DNA from 3 places in the Amnibacterium sp. genome. Region 3 is predicted to be linked to each of the others. Evidence: riboswitches for the same ligand, from Rfam matches in the RefSeq annotation. Region 3 holds a riboswitch; each other region holds the start of a gene.
What was found. A riboswitch is a leader RNA that binds a small molecule or an ion and turns the genes downstream of it on or off. The one in region 3 is predicted to bind fluoride.

Region 1 (3,267 bases), on a different contig from region 3:
GAAGAGGAACGCGACCTCGAGGATCAGGGGCAGGCGCGCCGCCACGACGAGGCTGGCCATCGACACCCCGTTCTCGAGGGAGAAGAACCCGATCGCCTGGCTGACGACGTCGCGGCGCAGGATGATCAGGACGAACGCGACCAGCACGACCGCGACCGAGATGCTGAGCGCCGTGGACGGCAGCACCGCGGACCGGATGTGCAACGTCCCCACGGTGAAGAACCCGAACGCCGCGACGACGATCGCGATCACGACCTCGGTCGCCACGCCGAGCGCGCCGCTTCCCGCGATCTCCGCCGACGTGCCGCGCAGCAGCCGGAGGATGACGAACGGCACGACGACGGCCTTCAGCAGGAACGAGACCGCGGCGAGCACATACAGCTCGGGCACGTCGTTCCCGAACGCGACCACTGCGGCGAGGACGCTCACGAAGAACGACTGCGCCGCGTACAGGTTCACCTGCGCCCGGTACAGGGCCGCGCGGAGCATGCCGAACTCGATCAGCAGCACGATCACCCCCAACGTCGTCGCGACACCGTCGAAGACGGACGGGGCAGCAGGCTGGGCTGCGAGGACCACGGGCATCAGCCGCCTCCGAGGTAGAGCGTGAAGATGGCGAGGACCGCGAGCAGGAACGCGGCTGCGACGAACTCCGTGATCTTGAAGAGCCGGAGCTTCGCGAAGGTGTTGTCGATCACGGCGACGACGACGCCCAGCGCGACCGCCTTCGCGACGAGCGCGACGATCGCCACCGCGACGAGCGCCGGACTCCCGTTCGAGGCGAGCCCCCAGGGCGCGATGAACACGTTGAGCAGGATCGTGTAGAGCACCAGCTGCTTCGCGGCCGAGCCCCACTTCAACAGCGCGAGCTGCGGCCCGGAGTGCTCGAAGGTGCGGGCCTCCTCGATCATCCCCAGCTCGATGGTGCCCGTGTGTGTCTCGACGGGGATCCGGCTGGTCTCGAACAGGATGACCATGAAGAGCGCGGCGGACGCGAGCAGGTGCGCCGGCCGCACGATCTGCTCCGGCCCGCTGGTGACCGTGGCGCCCAGCACGTACGGCAGATCCGTCCCGGTCAGCAACGCCACGGTGAAGACGACGAGGAGCGTGACCGGCTCCGTGATCGCGCCGAAGGTCTTCGACCGGCTGGCGCCGAGCTGCGCGTAGCCATCGCCGGTCTCCGCAGCCGCAGCCGCGCTGACGAAGCTCGCGAACGCCAGGACGATCCCGCCGCCGAGGATGTCACCCATGTCCCCGAGCGGGAGCGGGAACGTGGTCAGCACGGGGATGAGCAACGGGACCGTGAGATAGCAAGCGAAGCTCACGATGGGAGCCAGCAGGAACACCGGGCCGGCCGAACGGGGGGCGAGGGCCTCCTTCTGGAACAGCTTCGCGAGATCGAAGTACGGCTGGAGTACGCGGGGCCCACGGCGTCCCTGAAGCCGTGCCTCCACCCGCGCGACGACGCCGCTCAGCAGCGGCGATGCTCCGAGCACAGTGAGCACCTGCAGCGCCTGGACCACCCCTACCGGGAGGATCACGGCGTCACCCGGGCCCTGCGGACCGTCGGCGAGGCGCGAGCGAGCCGTACTGCTTCCACGCGCACTCCTGCCTGGGCGGCAGGGGCTATCAGCGTGAAGGGCGGTTCGGACGAGGTCCTGGCGAGCTCCATCGCCGGTCGTAGTAGACCATGGCGGTCCTGGACCCGTCAACGCAGCCGGTGCGGCGGACAGGGAGCGAGGCCCTTCCAGCGCGCGGCGCGGACGAAGCGTGCAGCGGGGCGACCGAGCAGCTGGGTGATCCCCACCGCGAGCCGCGTGTCCGTCGCGTACCAGGCGGTGCGAAGGACGGTGAGCTGCCTCGGGAGCAGCCGAAGCGGTCCGCCCACCGAGCCCACGTCACGCCCCGCCCGGCGCGAGCGGCATCAAGGCTCGGGGAGAGGAACGTGAACGGTCAGCCCAGTCGGCGGGTTTCGCACGCCAGGGGACGGAGACCCGCGGTCCTCGGGTCCCGTCAGCGACAGGGTCATCCCTGGGCGGAACGCCATCCCGCGCCCGTGGCTCAACGCGCATTCAGGTTGTGCGCGGCGTCGACCGCCATGCTGGGCCTGCGCACCAGCGCACGGTGGTGGGTCTCACCGTTCCCAACCTCGGCACCCGTCGACAACAGTCCCTACCCGGCGGCACACGCGTGCCTTCGAGGTGGGAGACGTTCACACGTGGAAGACGATCACGGCGCAGGTCTGTGCCGGAGCGATGCGTTCCAGCATCGCCGAGCCCTGGGCGGGAAGTACCCGGCCCTCGGCGGCGGCCCGGTCCTGGCGCCTTCCGCATCGCGCGTCCTCGACTCGCGACCTCCTCGACACGCCTGCTTTCGGAACGCGCATGCAGGTCGGTCGACGATCAGAGAGGTCGGTCAGTGATGGATACGGTTCGAAGCGTCGAGGTGCGGCTCATCTCGGGTTCTCTCGGTCCTGGTGACGATGCCGTGATCACGATCACGCTTCCCGACGGCGCCGACGGGCCGCCGTTGGTGATCGAGGATCCGACACCTGATCGGCGGGGCGCTTGGCGCCGCGTCTCGGCACCGCCTGACGGGATCGCGTACGTGCGGATCCCCCGCATCGCCGCTCCGTGAACCGGGGCGACCGTCCGATGCGGGGACGCCTATCGGTCGCGGTCGACGAGCCCAGGCCACTCCTCCCCGATGACGCGCACCAGCTCAGCGTCGACGAGGTGCGGCTGCTGTGGTCGTTCGTGCACGGCGACATCATGGACGGCTCGACGCGCGAGCGACTGCGCCGATCCTTCGGGCTCTGCCGCCGTCATGCCTGGGGGCACGCGGTCGTCGAGATCGAGCTGTGGGAGACCGGTTCGGGTCGCAGAGCAGGACATCAGCCTTTCGATGTCTCGGTCCTGCTCGAGGATCTCATCCAGGAGGCGCTCTCCGCGGTGAAGCCGGAACACCCCCGTCGGACCCTGCGCGCCTGGCGAGGGGACGACGCGTGCCCGATCTGTCGCGATCTGAGTGCGGACGGACGGCTCGGCCTCGGCTACGCGGGCTCCGACAGTGCCGCGCTGACCTCGGAAGCGAACGCGATGCGGTACACGCGGCGCTGGATGCGCGAGACCCGACCGCTCTGGAAAGACCTCGTCTGCCCGCAATGCGCTGCTCCCGCCAGGAACGCCGACAGCGAGGGGAAAGGCGGACTGTGCCGCCGGCACGCAGTGGGGCTCGGTCACGTGGACGAGTCGGTGCTCCGGGGCT
Region 2 (3,267 bases), on a different contig from region 3:
CCACGTGTCCAACGTGCTCGGAGCGGTGAACCCGGTCGAGGAGCTCGTGGCCCTCGCGCGGGCGGTCGGGGCCGTCACCGTGCTGGACGCCTGCCAGTCCGTTCCGCACCTGCCGGTCGACGTGGCGGCGCTGGGCGTGGACCTCGCGGCGTTCTCCGGCCACAAGATGCTCGGTCCGACGGGGATCGGCGTCCTGTACGGACGCCGCGCGGTGCTGGACGCCCTGCCGCCCTTCCTCACGGGCGGTTCCATGATCACCACGGTGACCATGGAGCACGCGGAGTACCTGCCCGCCCCGCAGCGGTTCGAAGCCGGCACGCAGCCCGTCTCCCAGGCCATCGGCCTCGGCGAGGCGGTGCGCTACCTGGAGAGGGTCGGCATGCCTCGGGTCGCCGCCCACGAGGCGGAGCTCGGCGCCCGGCTGGCCGCCGGACTCGCGGCGACCGACGGGGTGCGGCTCCTCGGACCGGCGCCGGGCGCGCCGCGCATCGGGCTCGCGGCCTTCGTCGTCGAGGGCGTGCACGCGCACGACGTCGGCCAGTTCCTCGACGACCGCGGCATCGAGGTCCGGGTCGGGCACCACTGCGCCCAGCCCCTCCACCGCCGGCTGGGGATCACCGCCTCCACCCGGGCCAGCGCGGCCGTGCACACGACGCGCGACGAGGTCGACGCGCTGCTCGAGGGCGTCCGCAACGCCGTCGCGTTCTTCGGGGTGCGGTCGTGAGCGGCGCGCTCGGCGGCCTGTACCAGGAGGTCATCCTCGACCTCGCCAGGCACCCGCACGGGAAGGGGCTGGAGGACGGGGCCGCCGCCTCCTCCCATCAGGTCAACCCGACGTGCGGGGACGAGATCACCCTGCAGCTCCACCTCGACGGTGAGCGCATCGACCGCATCCGGTGGGAGGGCGACGGCTGCGCGATCTCGCAGTCGTCGGCCTCGATCCTCGCGGACCTGGCGCCCGGGCTCACGCCCGAGGAGCTCGAGCTCCGGATCGACGCGTTCCGGACCGCGATGCGGTCCAAGGGGCGGATCGAGCCGGACGAGGACCTGCTCGGCGACGCGGTCGTGCTGGGCGGGGTCTCCCGCTACACCGCGCGCGTGAAGTGCGCGATGCTCGCATGGGTGGCCGCGGAGGACGCCCTCCGCCGCCGCTGACGTGCATTTCGAAGGGGTTTCTGCCTGGCGAAGCCGCGCAGAAACCCCTTCAAAATGAACAGAACACGGAGTGCATTTCGAAGGGGATTCTGCGCGGTCCGGCGTGCAGGATCCCCTTCAAAACGAACCGAGGGCGAGGCCGAGCGCGCCTGCGGCGACGGACAGGATCAGGACGCCGAGGCCGTAGGCCAGGGAGGCCGCGTACCGGCGCTGCCCGATGAGCCGGACCGTCTCCACGCTCGCGGTGCTGAACGTGGTGTACCCGCCGAGCAGCCCCGTGCCGAGGACGAGCAGCGCGGCCGCGGGCAGCCCGTGCGCAGCGAGCCCGGTGAGGAGGCCGAGCAGGAACGAGCCCGAGACGTTGATGATCGCGGTGCCCCAGGGCAGGCGCGCGCCGATGCGGTCGCGGAGCAGACCGTCCACGACGAAGCGGACGATGGCGCCGGCCCCGCCGGCGACGGCGAGCGGGAGCAGGAGCAGCGGGCTCACCGGCGCGCCCCGATCGCGATGCCGGCCCAGGACGCGACCGCACCGAGGAGCACCGAGCCGACCGCGTACGCGATGCCGATCCCGGCGTGGCCGCCCTGCAGCAGCAGCGCGGTCCCGATCGCGAGCGTGCTGTACGTGGTGAAGCCGCCGCAGAAGCCCGTGCCCGCGCCCAGCCGGACGAGGCGCCTGCCGCCCGCGTCGGGGCCGCCGCGCACGAGCCGCTCGAGCAGCAGCCCGAGCACGAACGCGCCGACCACGTTCACGACGACGATCGCGATCGGCAGGCCGCCGACGGCCGGGATCGCCACCGACACGCCCTCCCGGGCCGCGGTCCCGACGGCGCCGCCGAGACCGACGACGACGACCATGGCGGGCCGGAGGTGGACGGGGCGCGGTCGGGATTCGGTCATGCGGGCTCCGGATGTCGTCGAGGGACGGCAGGGGCCATCAGCATCTCCGCGGTTCCGGCGTCCATCCGCCGAGGCGAGCTCCATCGCCTCGATCAGGCTATCGGGCGGCTGGCAGGATCGTCGGATGCCACGGTTCGACGTCGTCGAGGCCACCATCGCCCGGGTCCGCACTGCGCTCGAGACCGGCCGGACGACCAGCGTCGAGCTCGTCACCGCGTCCCTGGCGCGCATCGAGGCGTACGACCGGGGCGGCATCCGGCTGAACGCCGTGGTGGTGCCGAACCCCGACGCGCTCGCCGAGGCCCGTGCGAGCGACGAACGGCGTTCGGCGGGCGCGACGCTCGGTCCGCTCGACGGCGTGCCGTACACCGCGAAGGACAGCTACGCGGTCCGCGGGCTGACGGTGGCCGCGGGGTCGCCGGCCTTCGCGGGGCTCGTCGCGCAGCGCGACGCGTTCACGATCGATCGGCTGCGGGCCGGCGGCGCGATCTGCCTGGGGCTGACGAACATGCCGCCGATGGCGAACGGCGGCATGCAGCGGGGCCTCTACGGGCGCGCGGAGAGCCCGTACCGCGCCGAGTGGCTCACCGCGGCGTTCGCCTCCGGCTCGTCGAACGGCTCCGGCACCGCGACCGCGGCGAGCTTCGCGGTGTTCGGCCTGGGGGAGGAGACGTGGTCGTCGGGCCGCGCGCCCGCATCGAACAACGGGCTCGTCGCGTACACGCCCTCGCGCGGGGTGATCTCCGTCCGGGGCAACTGGCCGCTCGTGCCGACCATGGACGTCGTCGTGCCGCACACCCGCTCGGTCGCGGATCTCCTCGAGGTGCTCGACGTGATCGTCGTGCCGGACGAGGAGCCGGTCGGTGACTTCTGGCGCATGCAGCCGTGGGTGGCGATCCCGCCGGTCGCGGCGCTGCGGCCACCCTCCTACCGGGAGCTCGCGGGCGCCGTCGGCCTCGGCGGCCTCCGGCTCGGCGTGCCGCGCCGGTACGTCGGGGCGGATCCGGGCATCCCCACCCGCCCATCGGTGCTCGAGCGCTGGCGGATCACCCGCGAGCGGCTGGAGGCGCACGGTGCGACGGTCGTCCCGATCGAGCTGTCCGCCGTGACCCGGTACGAGCAGGGCGTCCGCGGCGGTCAGGCAGGGCTCGTCGACCACGGGTTCGTGCCCGCGGACTACCTGGAGCGCGAGCTCTGGGACCTCTCGATCTGG
Region 3 (3,267 bases):
CGCCTTCTTCGAGTTCGGCAACATCGCCACGACCCTGCTCATCCTGCGGGCGACGCAGCTACTCGCGACCGACGGCCGCTCCCTGACCGCCGCGACGGTGCTGGCGATCATCATCTACGCCGCGCACAACGCCTTCGGGGCGCTGGTCGCGTACGTCGGCGGCCGATGGATCGACCGGGTCGGGCCACGAATCGTCTTCGGCTGCGGGGCCCTGCTCTACGTCTTCGCCTATGCGGCGTTCGCCGCCTCGTTCCGCTCCTGGCTCTGGTTGCTGCTGGCGTTCATCGCCGCGGGCGCAGCGATCGGCCTCGCCGAGACGGCCGAATCGACGCTCGTGGCCCGAGTCGTGCCGGATGCCCTGCGCGGCAGCGGCTTCGGCTTCCTGGGTGGTGTGCAAGCGCTCGGCGATTTCGTCTCGACCGCGGTGGTGGGCCTCCTGTACGCGGCGGTCTCCCCGAGCGTCGGATTCCTCTATGCCGCTGCGTGGATGGTCCTGTCGCTCATAGCCCTTGGGGTGAGCCGTCGGCGGAGAATGGCCGGCTGACTCTGATCTCGGCGTTCGCTCGGCTCCGCAACCGCTGCAGATGTGCACTGTCCTTGGGTCAGCCCGCCGCGGTCGCGCCGACGGGATGTCGTGGGGGAGCCCGACGATCAGGTGTTCCCCCGCGTTCTCAGCGGAGTCTCCGAATTCGGGTGTCGACTTCCGCTTCGGGTTGCGGGCGACGGAGCAACGAGGCGACACCGAGCCCTGACTGGTGAGCGATCACACGGAGGCGGGCGTGAGCGATCGAGGGAGAACGCAGCAGGCCCCGTCCGAGCGCGGCCTGTTCGGCGGGAACGCCCTGCAGCTGCGGCGACGGAACGTGGACGCGAGCAGCGACTTGTCCGGGATGGCCGAAGCCGACCCCGGCAGCCGACCCACCTTGCTCGGAGAGCTGATCACGGAGGGCTTCGGCTCCATGGTGCTCGGGCTGTTCGGTCTCGGGGTCGTCGCGCAGGTCGTCGTCTCCAAGAACGGGCTCGGAGGGCATGACAGCATCTCGTGGGCGTGGGGCATCGGCGTGACCCTCGGCATCTTCGTCGCCGGTGCGACCACGGGCGCCCACCTCAATCCCGCAGTCACCCTCGCGGTGACGCTCTTCCGAGACTTCCCGGCGCGCAGGGCGCTCCCCTACATGACAGCGCAGGTGATCGGCTTCTTCATCGCCGCGCTGATCGTTCGGATCGACTACAGCAGCGGGCTCGACGCGGTCGACCCGCACCACACCCTGGCGACCCAGGGCGTCTTCTCCACACTGCCCGGCAACGGTGACGCGGCGCTCGACGTGAGCATCTGGCTCGCTCTGTTCGACCAGATCGTGGGCACCGCGATCCTGCTCTTCCTCGTCTTCGCGATCACCGAACCCGGCGCGGCCGGACCGTCGCCCGGCCTGACCGCGATCGCCGTGGGCCTGGTGGTGGTCGGGATCGGCATGGCGTTCGGCACCGATGCCGGTTACGCGATCAACCCGGCCCGCGACTTCGGACCCCGGCTACTCGAATGGCTCACCGGGTACGGGAGCGCGTGGGTCGATCAGACCGGCGAACCCTACTTCTGGGTACCGATCGTCGGCCCGTTCATCGGCGGGGCCATCGGCGGCGGCCTGTACAAGGCCACCGTGGCACGGGGCCTGCCGCTCTCCCCCGCGTCGTGAACGGCCTCCCAGCGGCGCACGGATGTGCGTGCGCTATACAGGCGGTGGCGATGGAGCTCGCCAGGACCTGACGTCCGAACCGCCGCGAGGCTGATAGCACCTGATCACGATCGGAGTGACAGGTGACCCTTGAGCACGCCTCGACGACGGCCATGCCAACGACTGCGGCGTTCGGTGATCTCCTCGCCCCCTCGGCGCGGCCGTCCTTCGCCGAGACCATCGATGTGGATTCGCTCCACGACCTGGCCCTCGACCAGGTCCTGGACTCGATGCAGCGGACGGTGACGGACCCGGCGGCGCTGGCCGACGTGTTCCGTCGCCCCCTGCACGACGTCGATGCGGTGCGGTATCGACAGGGCGTGTTCGCCGCGCTGGAGCACACGGGAGTGCGTTCCGCGGTCAGCAGGTTCGTCGACGCGTTGGTGGCGGTGCGCAGCGTGGAGCGCGACGCGGGGCGGAGTCGATATCCGCTGCAGCAGGCGCGCCTGCATCTCTCCGCCGTGCTCGGGTACTGCGAGGCGGTGCACGCGCTGGCGCAGGACCTGCTTGCGGCGCTGGACGCGGCGGAGGTCAAGTCCATCGGACTCCGCGGCTTCGCCGAGCACGCGGACCGGCTCCGGCAGTCGCCGCCGTTCCGGCGGCTCGAACAACGCGCTCGCGAGCTCGACGCTGACTGGGGATCGATCCTCTTCGCGCTGCTGATCCGTGACGGCACCCTGCACGTGGCGCCCTTCGACGACGAGGCCTCGCTCGAGGACGAGGTCGACCGCGTCTTCGAACGATTCCGGAGGGGGCAGGTCGAAGACCACCACAGCCGGCTCCGGCAGGACCAGACGCTCGACCACATCCAGGCCTGGATCCTCGACGCCGTCGGCGCGCTCAAGCCCGACGTCCTGCAACCGCTCATGGCCTGGTCGCAGGAGACCCCCGACTTCGTCGACGACGTGCTCGCCCGCAGCGTCGCGCAGTCGGAGTTCTACTTCGCGTACCTGGACCTCGTCGCTCCGCTGCGCGCCGCGGGCCTGCACCTCACCTGTCCGGACGTCTCGCTCGAGCACCGGCGTCTGGAGCTGCAGGACGTGTTCGATCTCCCCCTGGCCCGGGCGCGGGTGGCCGACGGCGCGCGCGTGGTGACGAACGATCTCGCGCTGCGGGACGGCGAGTCCGCCCTCGTCATCACCGGGCCGAACCAGGGCGGGAAGACGACCACAGCCCGGCTCATCGGCCAGGTGCACCATCTCGCCGCGCTCGGCTGCCCGGTGCCCGGTTCGTCGGCGCGACTGCGTCTCCCGGACCGGGTCATGACCTGCTTCGACCGGGCGGAGCGGTTGGAGACGCTCGAGGGGCGGATGGGGGAAGAGGTGCAGCGGATCCGCACGGTCCTGGACCGCGCCACAGCGAACACCGTCGTGATCCTCAACGAGGTCTTCTCCTCGACCGCGCTGCGGGACGCGACGGTGATCAACCGCGAGGTGCTCACCCGGCTGCTCGACGTGGGCGCCCTCACGGTCTGCGTCACGTTCATCGACGAGCTGTCCCGCCTCGATCCTGCGATCGTGAGCCTCGTCGCGGC

Region 1: linked by a shared signal. The riboswitch ahead of ACTHLI_RS09700 (respiratory chain complex I subunit 1 family protein) and the one ahead of ACTHLI_RS11720 (MutS-related protein) in region 3 are both predicted to bind fluoride.
Region 2: linked by a shared signal. The riboswitch ahead of ACTHLI_RS05360 (fluoride efflux transporter FluC) and the one ahead of ACTHLI_RS11720 (MutS-related protein) in region 3 are both predicted to bind fluoride.

The regions. Positions count from the first base shown of each region.
Region 1 is NZ_JBQCGC010000069.1:3,202-6,468, reverse strand. Features, by position in the region: gene ACTHLI_RS09705 (hypothetical protein) at 1-585, opposite strand, end outside; gene ACTHLI_RS09700 (respiratory chain complex I subunit 1 family protein) at 585-1,541, opposite strand; fluoride riboswitch at 1,614-1,685, opposite strand; gene ACTHLI_RS09695 (hypothetical protein) at 2,655-3,267, shown strand, end outside.
Region 2 is NZ_JBQCGC010000036.1:27,229-30,495, reverse strand. Features, by position in the region: gene ACTHLI_RS05375 (aminotransferase class V-fold PLP-dependent enzyme) at 1-724, shown strand, start outside; gene sufU (Fe-S cluster assembly sulfur transfer protein SufU) at 721-1,155, shown strand; gene ACTHLI_RS05365 (fluoride efflux transporter FluC) at 1,273-1,644, opposite strand; gene ACTHLI_RS05360 (fluoride efflux transporter FluC) at 1,641-2,054, opposite strand; fluoride riboswitch at 2,076-2,151, opposite strand; gene ACTHLI_RS05355 (amidase) at 2,179-3,267, shown strand, end outside.
Region 3 is NZ_JBQCGC010000081.1:4,852-8,118, reverse strand. Features, by position in the region: gene ACTHLI_RS11730 (MFS transporter) at 1-544, shown strand, start outside; gene ACTHLI_RS11725 (MIP/aquaporin family protein) at 780-1,694, shown strand; fluoride riboswitch at 1,732-1,804, shown strand; gene ACTHLI_RS11720 (MutS-related protein) at 1,847-3,267, shown strand, end outside.